DNA from 2 places in the Priestia sp. FSL H7-0729 genome. Region 1 is predicted to be linked to the other one. Evidence: riboswitches for the same ligand, from Rfam matches in the RefSeq annotation. Region 1 holds a riboswitch; the other holds the start of a gene.
The links. Region 1 has a riboswitch for glycine ahead of sdaAB (L-serine ammonia-lyase, iron-sulfur-dependent subunit beta). Riboswitches for the same ligand answer to the same signal wherever they lie in the genome.
Positions count from the first base shown of each region.

Region 2: linked by a shared signal. The riboswitch ahead of gcvT (glycine cleavage system aminomethyltransferase GcvT) and the one ahead of sdaAB (L-serine ammonia-lyase, iron-sulfur-dependent subunit beta) in region 1 are both predicted to bind glycine.

Region 1 covers NZ_JBBOTQ010000010.1:41,686-52,535, forward strand. The annotation lists gene MHH93_RS20535 (ABC transporter ATP-binding protein) at 1-538, opposite strand, end outside; gene MHH93_RS20540 (histidine kinase dimerization/phospho-acceptor domain-containing protein) at 625-2,130, opposite strand; gene MHH93_RS20545 (response regulator transcription factor) at 2,187-2,870, opposite strand; gene MHH93_RS20550 (alpha-glycosidase) at 3,107-4,867, shown strand; gene sdaAA (L-serine ammonia-lyase, iron-sulfur-dependent, subunit alpha) at 5,039-6,016, opposite strand; gene sdaAB (L-serine ammonia-lyase, iron-sulfur-dependent subunit beta) at 6,006-6,695, opposite strand; glycine riboswitch at 6,808-6,942, opposite strand; glycine riboswitch at 6,947-7,071, opposite strand; gene MHH93_RS20565 (phosphotransferase enzyme family protein) at 7,424-8,437, opposite strand; gene pstB (phosphate ABC transporter ATP-binding protein PstB) at 8,634-9,389, opposite strand; gene pstA (phosphate ABC transporter permease PstA) at 9,402-10,289, opposite strand; gene pstC (phosphate ABC transporter permease subunit PstC) at 10,292-10,850, opposite strand, start outside.
Region 2 covers NZ_JBBOTQ010000005.1:53,174-64,023, forward strand. The annotation lists gene ptsP (phosphoenolpyruvate--protein phosphotransferase) at 1-54, shown strand, start outside; gene gcvPB (aminomethyl-transferring glycine dehydrogenase subunit GcvPB) at 267-1,706, opposite strand; gene gcvPA (aminomethyl-transferring glycine dehydrogenase subunit GcvPA) at 1,841-3,196, opposite strand; gene gcvT (glycine cleavage system aminomethyltransferase GcvT) at 3,193-4,329, opposite strand; glycine riboswitch at 4,548-4,649, opposite strand; glycine riboswitch at 4,653-4,775, opposite strand; gene gcvH (glycine cleavage system protein GcvH) at 5,119-5,511, shown strand; gene MHH93_RS13520 (PTS mannitol transporter subunit IIBC) at 5,931-7,385, shown strand; gene MHH93_RS13525 (BglG family transcription antiterminator) at 7,424-9,526, shown strand; gene MHH93_RS13530 (PTS mannitol transporter subunit IIA) at 9,523-9,957, shown strand; gene MHH93_RS13535 (mannitol-1-phosphate 5-dehydrogenase) at 9,954-10,850, shown strand, end outside.

The sequences.
Region 1 (10,850 bases):
AGGGCATGCGTTTGATCAATTCCCGAATCTCCTGAATACCGGCAGGATCAAGTCCATTCGTTGGTTCGTCCAGAATCAGCAGCTCCGGTTCACCCAGCAAAGCGCTGGCAATACCCAGACGTTGCTTCATGCCAAGGGAATACCCTTTCACTGAACGTTTGGCATCCTTGGTCAGATCCACAATGGACAGTACCTCAGCAATTCTTGATTTGGGTACATTGATGATACGGCGCAAGGTTTCCAGATTCTCTACCGCATTCAGATGTCCATAATAAGAAGGGTATTCCACCAGGGAGCCTACACGCCGCAGAATATCCATGCGTTCCTTGCGGATATCCTTGTCAAAGACACGGATCACGCCTTTGGTTGGTTTAATCAAGCCGAGAAGCATGCGAATCGTTGTGGTTTTGCCGGCACCGTTGGGACCGAGGAAGCCGTAGATATCTCCCTTTTTAATATGCAGATCAAGTTCACGGACCGCAGCACGGTCCCGGTATGTTTTCCATAAATTCGCCGTTTGAATAATATTTTCACTCACTGTATGATCACCTCGGAACTATCGTAACCTTTCAAGGTTAAAGCCAAGGTAGTCTCCAGTTTAAGTTTAGTTTAAAAAAAGAAATCTCAGCGGTTGCTTGTTTCCTTACTTCCCTTACCACTGTAGATGTATGTCCGGACACCTGTATCGGAACTGTCTACCCGCTTGCGCAGACCCATTTCACGAATCAACAGGTCTACAATGGATAAACCCAGACCTGTGCCTTTGGTGTCGGAATCCTGCTGCATTCCCGGACCCCGATCCTGAATAACGATGGCCGTCTCGCCCTGAATCTCCTGGGTTGAGATGCCAATATATTTCCCGCTGGCGGCATGACGGATCACGTTCTGGAACAAATTATCAAGGATACGACGCATGCCCTGTTCATCCATATGCCAGATCAGCGGTTCCTCTGGCAGGTCGATATCAATGTCGAATTGCTCTTTCTCCCAGACTGGGTACCAGGCCGCCGCCGTTTCCCTGACGATTCGCAGCATATCTTTCTCTTCCAGCTTCAGCGTATATTTACCACTCGTGAGCAAATTGTAGGACAACATGTTGTCAATGAGCCCGCTCAGGTCCTCCATCTTCGCTTCCATGCGATGTAATGAACGTTCACCTTGCTCGCTCAGCGCTTCCTTGTGCAAAGCATGCATATGTCCACGAATCACTGTTAGCGGGGTACGCAGATCGTGGGAAAGCCCAGCAATCAGACGTTTGCGCAATTGTTCTTCCTCACGTTCACGCTCGCGGCTGTCGGACAGTTGATGCACCATCTGGTTAAATGATTCCTCCAGTTGACCAATTTCGTCTGACCGGCGGATATCAACCGGAAGCGGGATGCCTTCCTTGCCAGGGGTCATCATAGCCGTCTGTAGACGAATAAGCCTTTTGCGAATGCGTGCGAAGAAGAGAATCGACATGATGATGAAAATCATGAAGATGATCATCATGACAATGCCGAGATACAGGAGCTCCATCGGCCAGTTACTCTGTGTCATTTGCAGAAGTGATCGCGGCACTTCAATAATCATGAAGCCCTGTCCTCTGTCCTGTTCAGCCCCGCCAATATATGCAACTACAGTCAACGGATCGCGAAAGGAAGCTTCTTTCATGAATTGTATTGTGTTGTTCACATTCCATATGGCTGGAATTCGAGTCTCTGCCGTTTGCCCGGTGTCCAGTGACCATCTCAATGTCGTGTCTGTCCCGCCATCCGGCGATGTGGATTTCTGAATGGTTACATCCTCACCACCGATAATGAAGAGGGTCTCACCGCTCGCATTCACACGATACATGGAAGATTTGGGATACGAGCCATGTAATTGCTCCAATCGGGCCTTAACCTCTTCATTTGAAGCACCATCCAGGTTCTTTGCTTCACGCGACCAGAGGTTGCTGATTCGGGTAACGTCACCATAAGGTGCTGCTTGATTCGTATTCGTATTATTCACTACGACAACATATATGATGGATATGATCGGAAGAACGACAGGCACGAATAATACGGCCGCCAGAATCAGGATGATATATCTGGACATCAAGGAGCGCCCAAAGCGTAGCTTTCGCCGCCCAGACTGCTTAAAATCCAAGCTTCGTTCTCCCTTCCGTTCTGCCTTCATGGTCTTCCGTTCTTGGAACCGCCGGATCATGGCTTCTTCACGCGATATCCCACACCGCGGACTGTCTGAATAATGACCGGATTAGCCGGGTCAAGCTCCAGCTTCTCGCGCAGATGTCGAATATGTACCATCAAAGTCTTGTCTCCATCCAGATAAGGCTCATTCCAGACAGCTTCATAGATCTGCTCTTTGGTTCGAATCATGCCCATATGTCGTAGCAGGTAGGCGAAGATGTGGAACTGTTTTCCCGATAAAACAATTTCATCCCCCGTCTCCTCATTAACAATGCGGTTATCCTTCTCATAGATGGAGAGGTGATCCAGCTTCAGAGCTGTATCCGATGAGACCGCGGTTCCCGCCTTACGCAGTTGGACCTCAATCCGCGCAGCCAGTTCATCAGGGTGAAATGGTTTGGTCACATAGTCATCGGCAAAATCAAGACCGTGCAGCTTGTCGTCAATGGACGTTCTGGCCGAGAGCATGACAATGGGCACGGCGGGATGTTCTTTTTTCAATCGCTGACCCACCGTAAATCCATCCAGCCCGGGCAGCATGACATCCAGAATAATGAGTGAGCAACCCACAGCAGCCTCCGCTGCACCTTCACCACTACCGAGCCATACCACCTCATAACCGCGCTCCTCCAGATCAGCTCTGACCCAAGTTGCAATTTCCGTATCATCTTCAATGTATAACAGTTTGGTTTTCATCCGAATATTCGTTTCCTTTCCGCCCCCATTGGGTTAATGATATATCTGAGCATCATCATCATAAAAGCTGTCTATAACACATGGATTCATATCTTGTTATCTTGTTGAGGCCATGTTGAATTCCTTTACGTTACCACACATTCTAATTATAGCTTATCCATTCACGTGTGAAATGTTATATCCATCAAATCGACCGAGTACATAGTATACCTACACCTGACGGGAGGAATTTCATTATGCTGTTGGAAGCCATCTATCATCAACCGAAACGCAATTGGGCCTATGCCTATGACCAGGATACAATTCATCTGCGCCTGCGCGCCAAAAAGAATGATCTGACAGAGGTACATGCCCTGACTGGGGACAAATATGCGTGGGATGCAACCAAAGCGCTTGTTCCCTTAACCAAGTTCACCTCTGACTCCATGTTCGATTACTTCGAAGGCGAGGTGAAACCTCCCTACCACCGGCTGAAGTACTCCTTTCTGCTCAAGAACGGAGACGAACAGATCTGGATGACCGAGACGGACTTCCAGGAAGAAGAACCCGATGATCCAGGGCGTATGTTCCAGTTCCCTTATATTCATGCAGGAGCTGTATTCACTCCCCCTGCATGGGTCAAGGATGCCGTGTTCTATCAGATTTTCCCTGAACGATTCGCGAACGGCAACCCGGATATTAGTCCGGAAAAAGTGGAACCGTGGGGTGGCGAGCCGACACCTTTCAATTTCTTCGGCGGTGACCTTCAGGGCGTGATCGACCATCTGGATTACATCAGTGATCTTGGTATTAATGCGATCTACTTTACACCCATCTTCGAAGCTACCACCAATCATAAATATGATACCGAAGACTACCTTCAGGTAGACCGGCACTTTGGTGACGCAGATACCGTGAAGCGACTGGTCGAGCTGTGCCACGCACGTGGAATTCGTGTACTGCTGGATGCTGTGTTCAACCATTCCGGGAAGACATTTGCGCCGTTTGTAGATGTGCAGAAGAATGGAGAACAATCCAAATACAAGGACTGGTTCCATGTACATGGATTCCCGCTCGACGTGAAGGACGGCATTCCTACGTATGAGACCTTTGGATTCGAAGCGCACATGCCTAAGTTGAATACGGAGAATGCCGAGGTTAAGGCATATCTGCTGGAGGTTGCAGAGTACTGGATCAAGGAAGTGGGTGCGGACGGATGGCGGCTAGATGTTGCCGACGAAGTGGATGATGCCTTCTGGCGTGATTTCCGCCGTGTAGTCAAAGCCGCTAATCCGGATGCCTATATTCTGGGCGAAGTATGGAACGAGTCCTCCTCCTGGCTTCAAGGCGACCAGTTCGATGCGTCCATGAACTATCCGTTTACCGATGCCGTGAATGCTTTCTTTGTGAAAAATACAATGCACGCCGAACAGTTCGCGAACTCCATCGGACGACAGTTGTCCCGTTATCCCCTTCAGGCCAGCGAAGTCGCATTCAACCTGCTGGATAGCCACGATACCCCACGGCTGCTCACGCTGTGTGAAGGCGACCAGCGCAAAATGAAGCTGGCTGCGTTATTCCAGTTCAGTTACATGGGCGCGCCGTGCATCTATTACGGGGACGAGATTGGCATGGACGGCGAGCATGATCCGGGCTGCCGTAAATGCATGGAATGGGATGAAGCGAAGCAGGACCGTGAGCTATTCAACTTTTATCAGAAACTGATCTCCCTGCGTCATGCTCATCCGGCCCTGCGTGCAGAAGGCAGCGTTCGATTCCTTCAGGCTCGCCCGGATGGCAGCCAATTGGTATTTGAGCGACAAAACGAGCAGGAACGCATTCTAGTTCTGTTCAATCGCTCAGAAGAGACAGCTATTGTCGAGCTAGAGGCTGGTGACGAGGAATGGACCGAGCTGTTCGGCGGAAACCATCGTACCGCCAAGGAAGATGACGTGCTTGCCATTGAATTGCCCGCGTATGGATATGCCGTACTGAGCACGGCTGTAAGCCAGGACTAGATTCATAATACACATACACCTGAGATCATATATAAGCGAGTCCATCTTCACATCACCTGGCGGTATTAAACAAGCGTCCTGCAGAACCCGGATTCGGGTTCGCGGACGCTTGTTTTTATATCACGGTTATATCATAATGTCACTGATTATATCGCAGTGGTCCCGTTCAGATTAAGCCTGAGGGTCCGTGTGCACTTGAGCATTATCCGCCCCACTTGTAGTTGTGTCAGCATCCGCTGGCTTCGACTCCGTCTCAGGCTCTGCACGCTTGGCCTTCGGTTTAGCCAGCTTCTGCATCATTTTACGGCCGGTTGGTGTCTGAGCCAACCCGCCTTGGGCTGTCTCCCGGTGACGGCTCGGCATCGCACTGCCTACTTCCAGCATCACGTCAATAACTTCATCTGACGGAATGGCACTACGCACTCCGGCCAGGGCCATGTCGGCTGCAGCCAGTGCAGTTACGGCACCCAGTCCGTTACGGATGATGCACGGAATTTCAACGAGACCTGCAACCGGATCGCAGATGAGACCGAGTGTATTTTTTAGCGCCAAGCCTACGGCATGAACGACCTGTTCCGGTGTACCTCCACGCAGTTCAACCATGGCACCCGCAGCCATGCCAATCGCGGAACCCACTTCTGCCTGACAACCACCCTCTGCACCAGAGATAAATGAATTGTTCGCAATAACATAACCAATCGCTCCCGCGCAGAACAACCCATTCACCAAATGTTCGTCCGTCCAGCCAAATCGCTCCTGTGAGCTAATAAAGACACCGGGGATAATGCCGCAGGAACCGGCTGTTGGTGTTGCCACAATGCGGCCCATGGAGGCATTCACTTCAGATACACACAAGGCATACGCCATGGCAAGTGCGGAAGCATCTCCTGAGCAAGTCTCACCCTTGCGAATGTACTCAGCCATTTTTTTACCGTCTCCACCCGTTAATCCACTGCGTGATGTGGTATCTTCCGTTAACCCTTTACGGACCGCTTCCTTCATCACCTGATAATATTCAGACATCTGCTTCACAACATCCGCTTCCGGTGTATTGGTCTCCTGAACCTGCTCCTCAATCATCAGCTGAGCAATCGTTTTGGATTCCGCTGTGCAGATCGTATTCAGCTCGTGTAAATGTTTAAATCGCATCCGAATCAACTCCTCTCTTCAAATCGATGACACGAATGTCCAGTACATGATCCAGCTCCTTTAGACGTTGGAGCATCTCAGGATTCGGCACCCCATCCATTTCCATCGCAGTAAGCGCTTCGCCATCTCGGGCTTTCCGATCCACCTGCATATACCCGATGTTAACCCCGGATGAACTAATCGTGGACGTTACTGACGCAAGTACCCCTGCCTTGTCTGCATGTCGCAGCACGAGTGTCGGAAACTCACCACTAATCTGAACACGAAAATCATTCATCGCATGTACCGATACACTTCCACCACCAATAGAAGCACCGATTAAGGAACATGTACGTCCTCCATGCCACAACTCAATTTTGACCGTATTGGGATGAGGAGCAGGCAGGCCGCTTGTATAAAACTCGACTTCCATTCCCGCTTCCTCTGCGTATTGCTCTGCATCTGGAATACGCGGATCGTCTGTGACATAATCCAGCAGACCGCCGATCAGTGCCAGATCTGTTCCGTGTCCCTGATATGTGTCAGCGAATGAACCATAGAGCGTCAGCCGCGCACGTTCAGGCGTACAACCTAACCACTGACGAGCGATTCTTCCCAGCCTTGCTGCTCCAGCTGTATGTGAACTTGAAGGCCCCGTCATCGACGGACCAATAATTGAAAAAACATCTTTAAATCGCACCTTGTAACCCTCCAATTGTATTCGTCATTTCCATCCAGATCCCATGCCATAATGTTCCTTAATTACTGAATGATGACATCAAAAAAGGACAGAAGAAGGCCCCAGGCCCTCTCTCTGTCCTCGATACCTGAGAGTTTCACAATCAGCAGTGTCTCACGACAGGGTGCACGGCCTGCGATTGCAGACAAGTCACCGGACTGACTGATTATATACCCCTTGGGTGGCGCAGTTTGCGCACTCTCCAGAGTTGCGTCCAACGATGGTACATTTACCTGAGAGATTAACCACTGCGCCGGGTGCGCAGCAGCTTGCTCCTTCGGTGCCTGGTAGCATGCGATTTTACTCGGTCTGCCCAGGTCTCTCCCGCTCGTTATCATCCGCTGTATGGAACTATTCTGAGCTCATGTCAGAACAGTAATGGAAATCGTTCATTCTTCTTCATTAAGATTAATCGACCGGAAGATTAGTGTCAACAAACTTAACGATTTCTTTGGATGTATTTCCTTCAATCCCTATCGAATCGATAAAACCCAGAATATTTTGTCAGCTTTCATTACATTAATGCGATGAAAAGAACTTCTAATGAACTTATTTCATTTCCCTTCAATGATAAAGCGCTTACTACTATTTATGATATTGATCACGAAATTGTTCGGGTATTCAGGCAACCATAATCTTTGAGCTACACTGTTCATAGCCCTTCCGGATCTGCGCACCTGGATTATCATTCACAGTTCGTAGAAGATACGCTCGTTCTGTACATAGGGTCTGCAATACTTGCTGCATAACTTTGGCATGCGGTCTTTCATCCATTCGTGCCTAGACTCGTTCGCCATCTGAAAAGCATAATAACCAAGTGTAAAGATCAACATGAATCCTTCCATTAATCGGATATCACGATCCGTCAGTGGAGCGATCTGTTTGGTATAACCGGATAAGAATAGGTCACGTTCCTCCCGATTGAACATAAGCGCTGCCCCTCCAGCATCGAACAGATAATAACCATAACCGTGTAGACAAAAATCAATCATGGATATCCCCTGATCCGTGATCAGCAGATTGTTGCGCGTAATATCCCCATGAATGATCCCCCATGTCTCCGCATGCTGTGGGTACGTTGCTAGCTGCTTATTAATGTTCTCAAACGTCTCAAGAAGCAGATCGAAGTCTTCCGTTGTAAAAATCCCCAGTCGGACACCTTCCTCCAGCTGCCCTAACATGACCAGATTCTCATGGACATTGCCATATGCCGGGCGTACCTTAGTTCGATCTGTCTGATTCTGCACACGTCCATATTGATGAAGCATCTGCAGTTGCGCACCAAGATCATATATCTGCTCGGTTGTCAGGCGTTCTCCCTGTTGGATGTCCCTGCCCTCAATCCACTCCAGTACTGTACAGCAGATTTCTTTACCTGCTTCACTTGTCCATAACGTGACCCAATCTCCTGATACATTACGTACCGGATGCTGTACGCGTAATGCTGTCGTTGCATTTAACTCATGAAGCAGGTTCATCTCAGCCTCCAGTGCAGGAGGCGTATGCTGAATGCCTGACATACTTGCATATGCGGCTTGATGGATACGCAGCAGATACTTCTGCCCGCTCGCTTCATCAACGACATGATACGTCAGGTTCTCGTTGTGACGAATATAGGAAACGACAGGTTTCTCCATGCTATAGTTCTTGATGATCTGAGCTGCCATATGGTCGTAAGACCTCTGATCCGTAGTGATTATCATCCTCTCCTTCGGAGTTATGTAAACGCTATCTTTATACTAAATATCGTAGCATGATTGCTCTACGCACAGCAAATTCTTCCAAAATCAAATTAAAAAGCACAACCCCGAACAACCGTCCAGGTATTGTGCTTCCTTTTGTCTCTATTTACTTCTTACTCTCTCTGTCTGTTGCTCTATGTGACACTCCTTGATCCAATTAACCGAAACGACCCATAATGTATTCTTGCGTCAGACGATTGTCGGGGTTGGTGAAAATATGCTCTGTATCCCCGTGTTCAATCATGTTCCCCAGATAGAAATAAGCTGTATAATCCGAGATGCGCGCTGCCTGCTGCATGTTATGTGTAACGATAACAATTCTTAGATCCTTTTTAAGTTCGGTAATCAATTCCTCAACCTTACCCGAAGATACCGGGTCAAGAGCAGATGCTGGCTCATCGAGCAGCAGAATCTGCGGATCAACAGATAGGGCGCGGGCAATACATAGACGCTGCTGTTGTCCACCTGAGAGGGACAGAGCTGACTCATTCAGCCTGTCTTTCACTTCGTCCCAGAGCGCGGCACGGCGCAAGCTTTTCTCCACAATTTCATCCAGTGCCTTCTTACTCTTCGTACCGCGGTAGCGGGGGCCAAACGCGATATTGTTGTAGATGGACTTATGAAAAGGATTCGGCTTCTGCCACACCATGCCAATCTTCTGGCGAAGCTTGATTACATCGGTTCCGGGCTCATTCAGATCGTTACCATCCATCCAGATATGTCCCTCTGTGCGGGAACCGGCAATCTCGTCGTTCATCCGGTTAAGCGACCGAAGGAACGTGGATTTACCGCAACCAGACGGGCCAATAAGCGCCGTTACACTTGCTTCAGGAAACGCCAGACTGATCTGCTTCACTGCCTGGAAATGTCCATAATATATGCTTAACTGTTCCGTACCAAAAGGTATGGCCATGTTGGTTCCTCCTTATTTCGAAGCTGTCATACGGCGGAATACAACCCGACCGATCCAGCGTGCACTTAGATTAAACGCCAGCACGAGAATGACAAGCACAGCGGATGCTCCTGCTGCCACTTCTTTGGAATCTGGCCCAATGCCTTCACTATTTACTTTCCAGATATGAACAGCAAGTGTTTCTGCCGGACGGAAAGGATTGAGCGGTGATCTTGGACTCGTCGGATTCCAATCTGTAAAGTCCAATGGTGGACTACTCATACCTGCGGTGAACATCAGTGCGGCTGCTTCACCGAAGATCCGGCCCGATGCCAGGATCGTACCCGTAATCAAGCTCGGCAATGCCACAGGCAGTAGAATGGAAGTGATAATTTTCCACTTGGACAGTCCAAGCGCCAGACCGGCTTCCTTCTGTTCCTTAGGAACGGCCCGGAAGGCTTGCTCCGTTGTCCGCACCATTAGTGGCAAGTTAAAGATCGCCAGAGCCAAGGCACCCGAGATTAGAGAGAAACCAAGACCAAATTGATTGACTAGCAACAAGAGACCAAACAAACCGATAACGATGGATGGGAATGAGGACAACACTTCAACGACCAGACGAATGAAGCTGGTAATCTTGCCTGGTTTGGCGTATTCCGCCATGTAAATTCCGCCGCCCCATCCGAGTGGAATGGTAACGAGCAATGTCAGGATAAGCAAGAATACCGAGTTAAAGAGCTGTGGACCAATCCCGCCGCCGCCTTTGAGCAACTGTGGTGCGCTCGTCAGGAAGTTCCAGCTAATATGTCCAATACCTCTATACATGATGAAGCCAAGCAGACCGAGCAATAATATAACAATGAACAGGGCCAATACAACGATAACGGAAGTTGCTATTTTATCTACCGTCTTTGCCTTCATTTTCATACCCGGTTTCTCCTTTCAAGCAGGCGAACCAGAATGACGAAGACAAATGTCATCACCAACAGGACAAGCGCCATACTCCACAGTGCATTGTTATGAACGGAACCCATCGTGGTATTACCCATGCTGAGTGTAATTACACTTGTTAATGTTGAAGCTGATTCGAGCAAGGATGTTGGAACATGCGGTGCATTACCGATAACCATCTGCACAGCAAGGGCCTCACCAAAAGCACGAGCCATACCCAAAACGACACCTGTCAACAATGCTGGCAAAGTCGTTGGAATGATGACACGGTAGATGGTTTGCCAGCGAGTGGCACCCAGTGCGTACGAGGATTCACGCAATCCTTTTGGCAAAGCAGACAACGCATCTGCCATAATACTTGTTACCGTAGGAAGAATCATTACCGCGAGAACAAGACATCCGGCTGCAATCCCGACGCCTGTTCCACCAAAGATACTGCGCAGCAACGGTACGATGACACTCAGACCGATAAATCCGTACACAACGGACGGAATTCCGGACAAGAGCTCAATCGCGGGTTGCAATATCTTT
Region 2 (10,850 bases), on a different contig from region 1:
GATATGCAAACGGCTGAACAAGTCGTTGAATTGGTTCAAAGCATTCAAGCGTAATGTAATTTTACGGGGTTTCCACCCGATTTTAAGGGTTTCTTTTTCCGATAATGAGCTGCATTAATGTAGCGATTTTGCCGGTATCCGCGATTCACTGTGGATATCGGCTTTTTTTGTTATGAGCGGGATAATATGATTCGGAGGGAAGGCAACTGGAAAAGCTCTTGCTGATTGGAATGTCAGCAAGAGCTTTCGTGATAACAATGATTGGATTAACTGCAAGCGCAGTTCAGTACAGGTTTACGAGCTGCTGTTGTTTCATCAAGACGAGTAACCGGTGTTCCGTAAGGTGCGTTCAGTACCAATTCAGGTGTCTCTTCCGCTTCTTTGGCAATCCGTATCATCGTATCAATGAATCCATCCAGCGTTTCTTTGCTTTCGGTTTCTGTCGGCTCAATCATGATGCATTCCTCCACATTGAGAGGGAAGTACACCGTAGGCGGGTGATATCCAAAATCAAGCAAACGTTTGGCAACGTCCAGTGTACGTACACCGTACTGCTTTAATCCCCGACCAGACATGACGAATTCATGTTTACATACGCCTGGATATGGAATCTCGTAGTAAGGTGCGAGACGTGCCATCATATAGTTGGCATTCAGTACCGCACATTCAGAGACACGGCGTAAGCCTTCCGGTCCATAGGTGCGAATATAGGCATAGGCACGTACCAGAATACCGAAGTTGCCGTAGTAGGCTTTCACTCGACCAATGGATTGATCTCCTTCACGGTCCAGTGCATATACGCCCTGTTCGTTCTTAATGACCATCGGTTTAGGCAGGAACGGGATCAGACGGCTCTTCACCCCGACGGGTCCGGCACCGGGTCCACCACCGCCATGAGGCGTACTCATCGTTTTGTGCAAGTTCAGATGCACCACATCAAAGCCCATATCACCCGGACGGGTAATGCCCATAATGGCATTGGAGTTCGCCCCATCGTAGTACAGCAAGCCACCGGCCTGATGTACGATGGATGCAATCTCCTGAATGTCTTTCTCGAACAAACCAAGTGTATTCGGGTTCGTCAACATCAATGCTGCTGTATCCGAGCTAACGGCTGCACGGAGCGCGTCCAGATCAACCAGTCCGTCTGCACGGGACGGAATTGTCACCGTCTCGAATCCTGCAACGGTTGCACTTGCCGGGTTGGTACCATGCGAAGAATCGGGCACGATGACTTTGGTACGTTGTTCACCACGACCTTCGTGGTAGGCACGAATCATCATGAGTCCAGTCCATTCACCATGGGCACCAGCGGCCGGTTGCAAGGTCACAGCGTCCATACCTGTCAGACCTGCAAGGTCGTTTTGCAACGTATATAACAGTTCAAGTGCACCTTGAATGCTGGATTCATGCTGGTACGGATGGATTTTGGCGAAACCGTTATAACGTGCAACATCCTCATTAATCTTTGGATTATATTTCATTGTACAAGAGCCCAGGGGGTAGAATCCGTTATCTACGCCGAAGTTGCGACGGGATAGCGCAGTATAGTGCCTGATAACATCTACCTCGAACACTTCTGGCAGTGCCGCTGCTTCCGAACGGAGCATTTCCCGGGGAATCAACGTGTCGGCAGACTGGCGAGGAACGTCACATTCTGGCAAGGAATAAGCGACACGCCCAGGGCTGCTGAGTTCAAAAATCAATGATTGTTCTGGAGCAGGAGATAAGGTCTGTGTACTAAATGTTGTATCCGTCTCAGGTTGAACCGAAGTGGAGACAGAGGTACCTGTTTCCGATTGTTTTTGTACCGATGTTGTCGTTGTCGTCGTTTCCTGAGTCACAGTGATCCCTCCAATGCTCGTGCGAATTCGTCAATCTCTTCCTTAGTGCGCCGTTCTGTAACAGCAATCAGCATATGTCCGGCAAGCTCCGGATAATCACGTCCGAGTTCGTAGCCACCGATAAAGCCCGCATCCAGCAGTTTCAATTGAAGGGCATCCACGTCGGTTCCTTCAGGCAGCTTAATCACAAATTCATTGAATGTTGGGGCATTAAACGTTAGGCTAACGCCGGGAATCGCAGTTAATGTATTCAGCGTGTAATGGCTCTTTTGCAGATTCAGATCTGCGACATCCATCATGCCTTGTTTACCCATGATGGACATATAGACAGATGCGCTGAGCGCAAGCAAAGCCTGGTTGGAACAGATATTGGATGTCGCCTTTTCGCGGCGAATGTGCTGTTCACGTGCTTGCAATGTCAGTACAAAACCGCGTTTGCCGTTGCGGTCAGTTGTCTGACCAACGATCCGTCCGGGTATCCGGCGCATATGGGGCTGGGATGCGGCGAAATATCCGCATGTCGGGCCGCCGAGTGAAGCGGCGATGCCAAGGGGCTGCGCATCGCCTACAACGATGTCGGCACCCAGCTTGCCTGGGGCTTCCAGCAGACCCAGCGATAGCGGGTTAGCACTTACAACGAGGAGACCCTTGTGCGCATGCACGAGGTCGGCGGCTTGCTTTACATTTTCCACGGCACCAAAGAAGTTTGGGCTCTGGATCATGACAGCTGCGGTATCATCCGATATGGCGGCTTGCAAGGCATTCCAGTCTGTGACTCCATCCTTATAGCCGATCTCGACAATCTCCAAACGGAGTCCATGCGCATATGCCTGCAATACCTGACGGGCTTCCGGATGAACGGTACGGGATACGATGAGCTGTTTGCGACGAGTTGCCGCTGCGGCCAGATTCCCTGCTTCGGCAAAGGCGGTTGCGCCGTCATACATGCTGGCATTGGCTACAGCCATACCGGTCAATTCACAGATGTAGGATTGAAATTCGAAAATGGCCTGTAATTCACCTTGGCTGATCTCAGGCTGATAAGGTGTGTAGGCAGTGTAGAACTCGGAACGGGAAATGACATGATTGATGACGGAAGGAACATGATGATCGTATATGCCTGCGCCGAGGAAGCTGGCGTGAGTTTCGAAATTGGCATTGGCACCAGCTTGTTTGGACATGTGACGTGTCAGCGCATATTCATCGAGTTTGGAGGATACGGGCAGCTCGCCCTGATAACGAATCTCCTGCGGAATGTCCTGGAACAGTTCCTCCAGCGTATCGACACCGATGGTTGCGAGCATGGCGCTCTGATCTTGCTCGGTCATGGGAATATAACGGTGCTTGCTCATGCTTGATCAGCTCCTTGAGTAGGTGTCTTTGACGTACGTGTCCGTTTATGAAAAGGGGTCTTTACGACCTCGGCTTTCAGTTTCTTGCCGCGGATCTCAATCTCAAGCGGGGTTCCGAGCGCAGCATATTTGCTGTCGATGAGGGCAAGCCCCAGATTACGCTTCAATGTAGGTGATTGCGTACCTGTTGTTACTTCACCGATCTGTACGCCTTCGGCGTAAATCGGATAGTGGGGGCGTGGAATGCCACGCTCCAGCACTTCGATGCCGACCAGCTTACGGGCGGGACCGTCATTTTTCTGCTGTAACAAGGCTTCGTGTCCGATAAAAGGTCCAGCATTCAGCTTAACAAACATGCCAACACCAGCTTCAAGCGGAGAGATGGTTGCCGACAATTCCTGACCATACAGGGGCAGCCTCGCTTCAAAGCGCAGCGTATCCCGGGCACCAAGTCCGGTTGGTACGAGTCCGTAACCTTCACCAGCTTGCATTAATCCATTCCACACCGCAGCGGCCTGGTCCGCAGGAACATATAGTTCAAAGCCATCTTCACCGGTATAACCGGTACGGGACAACAGCAATTTTACTCCACAGACTTCGGCATTCTGCACAAAACGAAACGGTTCAATCGTGGATACATCCGTATCTGTAACTTTTCTGATAATATCTACAGCCAGTGGTCCTTGCAGGGCGAGAAGTGCCGTCTGCTCCGAATCGTTGGTCATGCTTACCCCAGGGATCAGATGCTCTTGAAGCCATGCCCAATCCTTATCGATATTGGAGGCGTTAACGACAAGCATATAATGCTGATCTTCCAGCTTATACACGAGCAGATCATCCACCACACCGCCATCTGGATAACACATCAGGGTGTACTGGGCTTGACCCGGAACCAGCGTGGTCACATCATTGGTCATCATTTGTTGCAAAAATGTTTCAGCCTGCTCACCCTGTACCGTAAATTCGCCCATATGGGATACATCAAACAGTCCAGCACGCTCACGCACCGCTTCATGCTCTTTCTGGATTCCGCTGAATTGCACCGGAAGTTCCCAGCCTCCAAAATCAATGCACCGTACGCCTTCATATTGTTGATATAGTGGGAAGAGTGGTGTTCTAAGCAAATCGGACATCAAATCACCTCGTCATGGGCCGTCAAACGGCCGAATATGCAATCGTGGATCAATGAACCAGAGTATTTTTTAATTTTCAGTTAGGAGTCATTCGTAGATAAGTATGGTAAGGCAGCTATGGCAGCGCCGTTCTACATCCTGTATTTCGTTTTTTTTGGGAAAAAGGAAAAGGACAGGCCAAAGAATCGGCATGCCAAGTAGCACGCTGCATTCTAAGGCTCTGTCCCTTGTACCTGAGAGTTACCCCGCCACATTAGTAAAGCAGGTTTCCCCTTGGGTGATCATGACGCCCGCACAGGGCGAATAGATGCTCTCCAGAGTTGCGTCCCGTAAAAGTCCTTTTGCCTGAGAGATTCACCCCCGCTTATCGGTGGTTTACTCCTTCGGCGTTACCTCATGTACATCCCGAATCGGGTGTCACGGGTAATCTCTCCCTTTACATTCATCCGCGGGTATAACATAGTCCAATAAACACATTTACTCCTCTCATTAAAACGTGAATCCACTACCTATGTCAAGAACGATATCATAAATAATGATTAAAAACCGAATGTTTATTTTAAATTTCATTTTATCGTTCGTGTATTTAAAAAGGTTGCGCTTACTATTCTAATATTCACCAGTATATGTAGAAAGAGTGTATTCAGGTTACGGTTTGAGGAGGCCATTATCAAATAAATTGTGAGGTATCTTGACATTTGAATCAAAAATATCATACGCTATGTTCTGGGAAAAAGGTTAGGGTCAAAGAACGCATGCACTCATTAATGAAAAGCGAGGCGGATATCGATGAGCGAATTGAAAAGTGATTTCCTGTACAGTGAAGAGCACGAATGGGTGCAAACCGTAGGGGAGGATACTGTACGTATTGGCATTACCGAGTTCGCGCAGCATCAGCTGGGTGACATTGTGTTTGTGGAATTGCCTGACCTTGAATCCAATGTAAAAGCAGAAGACAGCATTGGAACGATCGAATCGGTCAAAACGGTGTCGGACTTGTTCTCTCCCGTCACAGGTTCAATTATTGCAGTCAATGATTCATTGCAAGATTCACCTGAACTCGTGAACAGCTCTCCTTACGAGGAAGGCTGGATGATTGAGATTCGTGTTGAGGGAGATCTGACAGCAGCATTATCTTCATTGATGAATGCAGAAGCGTATCGTAAACATACGGAAGAATAGGATCCACGAACTTGTACTTATTAACATATATTTTATAACAAAATAAAATGAGCTTTAAATAGTTTTGACCTGTGTGAGCCGAATGCTTGCACAGGTTTTTTGTGTTTTTCAAGAACGATTGAGAATGTGAAATTAAGCAGATTGTGGATGTAAATCCTCTGATTGGACCAAGCTATAGGGTAGAAAATGATGCTGGAAATGACAAAAGTCATAGGCAAGAAAAGCCTTGTGTACCAATGGTTTCAGCCATTATGCATCAATTAAAACGATTACATAACCTAATGTTGTCATCATTGTTCATGACGAAAGTACGCTTTCATTTGATTGAACAGGAGAGCATTCTCGCTTAGGATTACAGCAGGGGAGAAATGATACCCCTTTCATAAATCATAATCACTTGATCCGAGGAGGATAATACAATGAGTAATTTGGACCAATCGTCCAATTCCAAAGGTGGGCTACGGGTAGGTGTGCAGCGTTTTGGCCGATTCCTGAGCGGTATGGTCATGCCGAATATGGGTGCATTTATCGCCTGGGGATTAATTACGGCTCTGTTCATTCCAACAGGTTGGTTCCCTAACGAGACGCTTGCGCAGCTAGTTGATCCGATGATCAAATATTTGCTGCCACTGTTGATTGGTTACACCGGGGGTACGATGGTGCATGGTCAGCGTGGTGGTGTCGTAGGTGCCATTATGACCATCGGGGTCATTGTGGGTAGTGATATTCCGATGTTCCTCGGGGCCATGATCGCCGGACCTTTAGCAGCATGGATCATTAAAAAATTCGATAAATCGATCGAAGGTAAAGTTAAAGCCGGATTTGAAATGCTCGTTAACAACTTCTCAGCCGGTATTATTGGCGGGATCTTGGGGATCTTTGCTCTACTGGGTATTGGGCCTGCTGTAGAAGCGATTAGCAAAGTATTGTCTGCCGGCGTACAAGGTCTGATGAATCTGGGCCTGCTACCGCTGGTCAACCTAATCATTGAACCAGGTAAAGTATTGTTCCTGAACAATGCAATCAACCACGGGATTCTGACCCCGATAGCAACCGATCAAGCAAGAGAGTTAGGACAATCTGTTCTATACATGCTTGAATCCAACCCAGGTCCGGGACTTGGTATCTTGCTAGCTTACTGCTTCTTCGGACGCGGAATGGCCAAATCTTCTGCACCAGGTGCCGTTATCATTCATTTCTTCGGGGGAATTCATGAGATCTACTTCCCTTACATTCTGATGAGACCGATTCTGATTCTTGCCGCAATCGCAGGTGGCGTCGCAGGTACATTAACATTCATGCTCACCGGGGCAGGACTTGTTTCAGCACCATCACCGGGTAGTATTATCGCGTATTTCCTCTTAACACCAAAAGGTGGATACCTGCCGATGCTCGCAGGGGTACTTGTAGCAGCCGTCGTTTCATTCCTGGTTGCAGCAGTGTTGCTGAAAACAGGTAAACAAAAGGACGAAGATCTGGAGTCCGCATCCAGTCGGATGAAAGACATGAAGAGTCAAGGAACCGTGCCAAACGCTGGCATTACGGCTAATCAACGTGAAGCAGACAGAGCCGTAGATATGGCTTCTTCTACAGTGAAGACAGACGTGAAGAAAATTGTCTTCTCATGTGATGCAGGCATGGGGTCAAGTGCCATGGGCGCTTCCATTCTTCGCAAGAAGATGAAAGCAGAGGGGATTGACGTTACGGTGACCAACACGGCCATCAGTGAAATCCCGCCGGATGCAGACGTGGTGATCACACAACAAGTATTAACCGATCGTGCCCGCTCCGTTGCACCGAACGCAGAACATATATCCATCGACAACTTCCTAAAAAGCCCGGAATACGATGCGCTCGTTGAACGTCTAAAGTAATTGCACGCATTCGTTTTCCCTGAGCCGGAGGCTGAGCTATGAGTATTACCAAAAGACAACGTGAAATCGTGGAGTTTCTGCTGGAGCATCCACATGAAGTAACAGCCGGCGAAATCGCCGTTGAAGTAAAGGTCAGTACCCGAACGGTTCACCGGGAGCTGCAAATGATTGAACAATGGCTTGAACCTATAGGCATGAGGCTGGAAAAAAAATCAGGAACCGGTATCCGAATCGATGCCAGTTCCGATGAGCTGGCTGTATTGCGCGAGCAACTAGAGGGTAAGGAATATGTAGAGTTTACGCCCGAAGAGCGTAAGCTCTTCATGCTTTGCATCCTGCTTGATGAACCGGAGCCTGTTAAGTTGCTCGCGCTGGCTTCGGATCTGAAAGTGACCGTATCTACCGTAACCACGGATCTGGATGATCTGGAGTCACGAATTCGTCAGGCTGGCTTGAAGCTAGTTCGCAGACGTGGATATGGTGTCAAGATTAACGGCAGTGAGACGATTTATCGCACGGCTATAGCTGCACTTGCTTTGGAATTTTTGGATGAGTCCGACCTGTTCGGAAGACAGCCTGAACAAGGGGGATCCATCGTAAACCAAAAATTGCTGGATATGATCGGACACGGTGATGTGCTTACGATCGAAAATGCGTTATGGCAACCGGATATCGAATGGCTGGAGAACATCCCGGAACGCCAATACATGAAGCTGCTGATTCAATTATCTGTAGCGGTTGTACGTATTCGTAAAGGCTTTGGTATTGGTGGTATGTCTCCACGAGAGAACACGGGAGATGCAGTTGCAGCGCAGGATGAGATGAAGGTTCCACCTTATATGGCTTCACGCTTGTGTAGTGTGTTATCCACTCAACTGGGGCTGACATTCTCCCAAGATGAGCAAGCTTATTTTCACAGACTATTAATTGAGACAGAGCAACGGATTCACTCTTCGAGGCTGTTGCCAATTGATGACTTGATTTTACTGGACAGGGTACATTCGCTGATTGATCAGATGCAGGCGAGAACGCATTATGCCTTTCAAGAGGATCGTTTGCTTCGAGAAGGTCTACTTGGTCATATGGAACCTGTATTGGAGCGTATTGAAGGGCACCAGATGATTCGTAATCCGCTACTGCAGCAGATCCGCAAGGATTATGATTCACTTTTTGAAGATGTCAAAAAATCCGTGCATCAAGCTTGGCCAGGCACAGACGTTCCGGATGAGGAAATTGGTTTTCTAGTCATGCACTTTGGGGCTTCTATCGAGAGATTACGTGCATTGAAACGGGAGATCCGGGCGATCATCGTGTGTACAAGCGGAATTGGATCATCACGGATGTTGTCTAGCCGTCTGTCAAAGGAAATTCCCGAGATTCGCATCATGGATAGCGTCTCCTGGTATGAGGCTGCCCGGATTCCTACAGATCAGTATGATCTGGTGTTATCCACTGTCGACTTGCCGATGGAGGAGCACCAGTATTACAAAGTGAGTCCACTGCTTACGGCTGAAGAGAGCGAACGTCTGCGTCATTTTATTAAAACTACAACGCTGCAACAGCAGCATAACAAGCCGCATGAAACAGAGGTTCAGACGACAACTCGTTACTCGGACCCTGATGGAATGGAAGCTATTTTAGTTGAAATCGTCCGAATCATTGGCAAGTTTCAGGTGTATCCGCTGGATAACCAGGATGTCGGTTTCTATAAGACTGTATATGCGATGTGTAGTGTACTCCATGGAACGGGTGTGCTGAAGGAACCGGAAGAGGTCGCAAAACGGCTCGAGGCCCGTGAAGCAGTGGGGAGTCAGAAGATTCCTGGCACAAGACTTGCGTTGTTTCATACACGGAGTGAGGGGATTTACAGGCCGTCCATTAGCTTGTTTCAGCTCACTGAGCCACTTCTTCGTACGCCGGATGATCCGGCAGGAGTTACCCATATCCTCTTGATGCTTGGTCCCAGAGAATTATCCAAGGAAAGTCTGGAGGTTCTCAGTGAGATCAGCGCCCTGTTATTACAGGAAGAGATGATTACATTACTGGAAAAGGGAATCAGGGATGAACTCATTCATTACCTGTCCCAGGAACTGGTTGGATTTTATCGTAGTAAAACCGAAATTGGAGGTCAAAAATTATGAGTATGTTAACAACAGATAAAGTCATCATGAATGCGACGGCTCAGGACAAATACGAAGCAATCCGTATGGCAGGACAGATTTTGAAGGATGCGGGACATATTACTGCGGATTACATTGAGAAGATGATTGAACGTGAAGAGATTGTCTCGACTTATGTAGGGAACGGCCTGGCTATTCCGCACGGTACGAAGGAATCCAAAGCATTCATTTTATCCACAGGTATCTCCGTTATTCAGTATCCACAGGGTGTTGATTTTGGCGATGAAAAGGCTTATATGGTCATTGGTATCGCGGCTCAAGGCGGGGAACATATGGAGATCTTGACTAGCATCGCGGTAATCTGTGCTGAGGATGAGAACATGGAGGCCCTGCGTCTTGCGAAAACAGCCGAAGAAGTAATCGCTATTCTGGAAAGTGAAATGGAGCTATGAAGGCTCTACACTTTGGCGCGGGTAACATTGGACGCGGTTTTATTGGATTGATTCTGTCTCGTGCAGGGTATGAGGTTGTTTTCTCCGACGTGAATCAGGAATTGGTAACCGCTCTTCAGCAACGGGGGCAGTATACGGTGGAACTGGCTAACGAGAGCAAAGATCAGGAGACTGTGACAGGCGTAAATGCAATCGATGGAACCCAACTGGAGACGGTTGCCCAAACCGTGGTGGAAGCTGATCTAATCACAACCGCAGTGGGTGTGGGCGTGCTGAAACATATTGCACCAGGTATTGCGAAGGGACTTGAGAAAAGACTGAATTCCGGCCCTGGACAAAATCCTCTTCACATTATTGCTTGCGAGAACGCCATTGGAGCCAGTACACAATTGAAAGAGCATGTATATGCTCTGCTCAATGAAGAGGTACGTTCTCTTGCGGATCAATACATTTATTTTCCTGATTCGGCCGTAGACCGAATTGTGCCTATACAGCATCATGAAGATCCGTTACATGTACAGGTGGAGCCTTTTTACGAGTGGGTGGTGGATCGTTCCCAGATGGCTCCTGCATTCAAACCAGTTGAAGGCATTGTATATGTCGATGATCTTGAGCCGTATATTGAACGGAAGCTTTTCACGGTTAATACAGGTCACTGCGTTGCAGCGTACATCGGTAATGTGCACGGGTATGACACGATTCAGAAGGCTATCGCCGACGAGAAAGTAAAATCGATTGTCTACGGCGCTTTGCGGGAAACTGGAAAAGTTCTGGTGAAGCGTTTTGCATTCAATCCGGAAGAGCATGAGCAGTATATTGTCAAAATATTGGGACGGTTCGTCAACCCGTATCTCACCGATGAGGTTAGTCGTGTTGGTCGTTCCCCGCTGCGC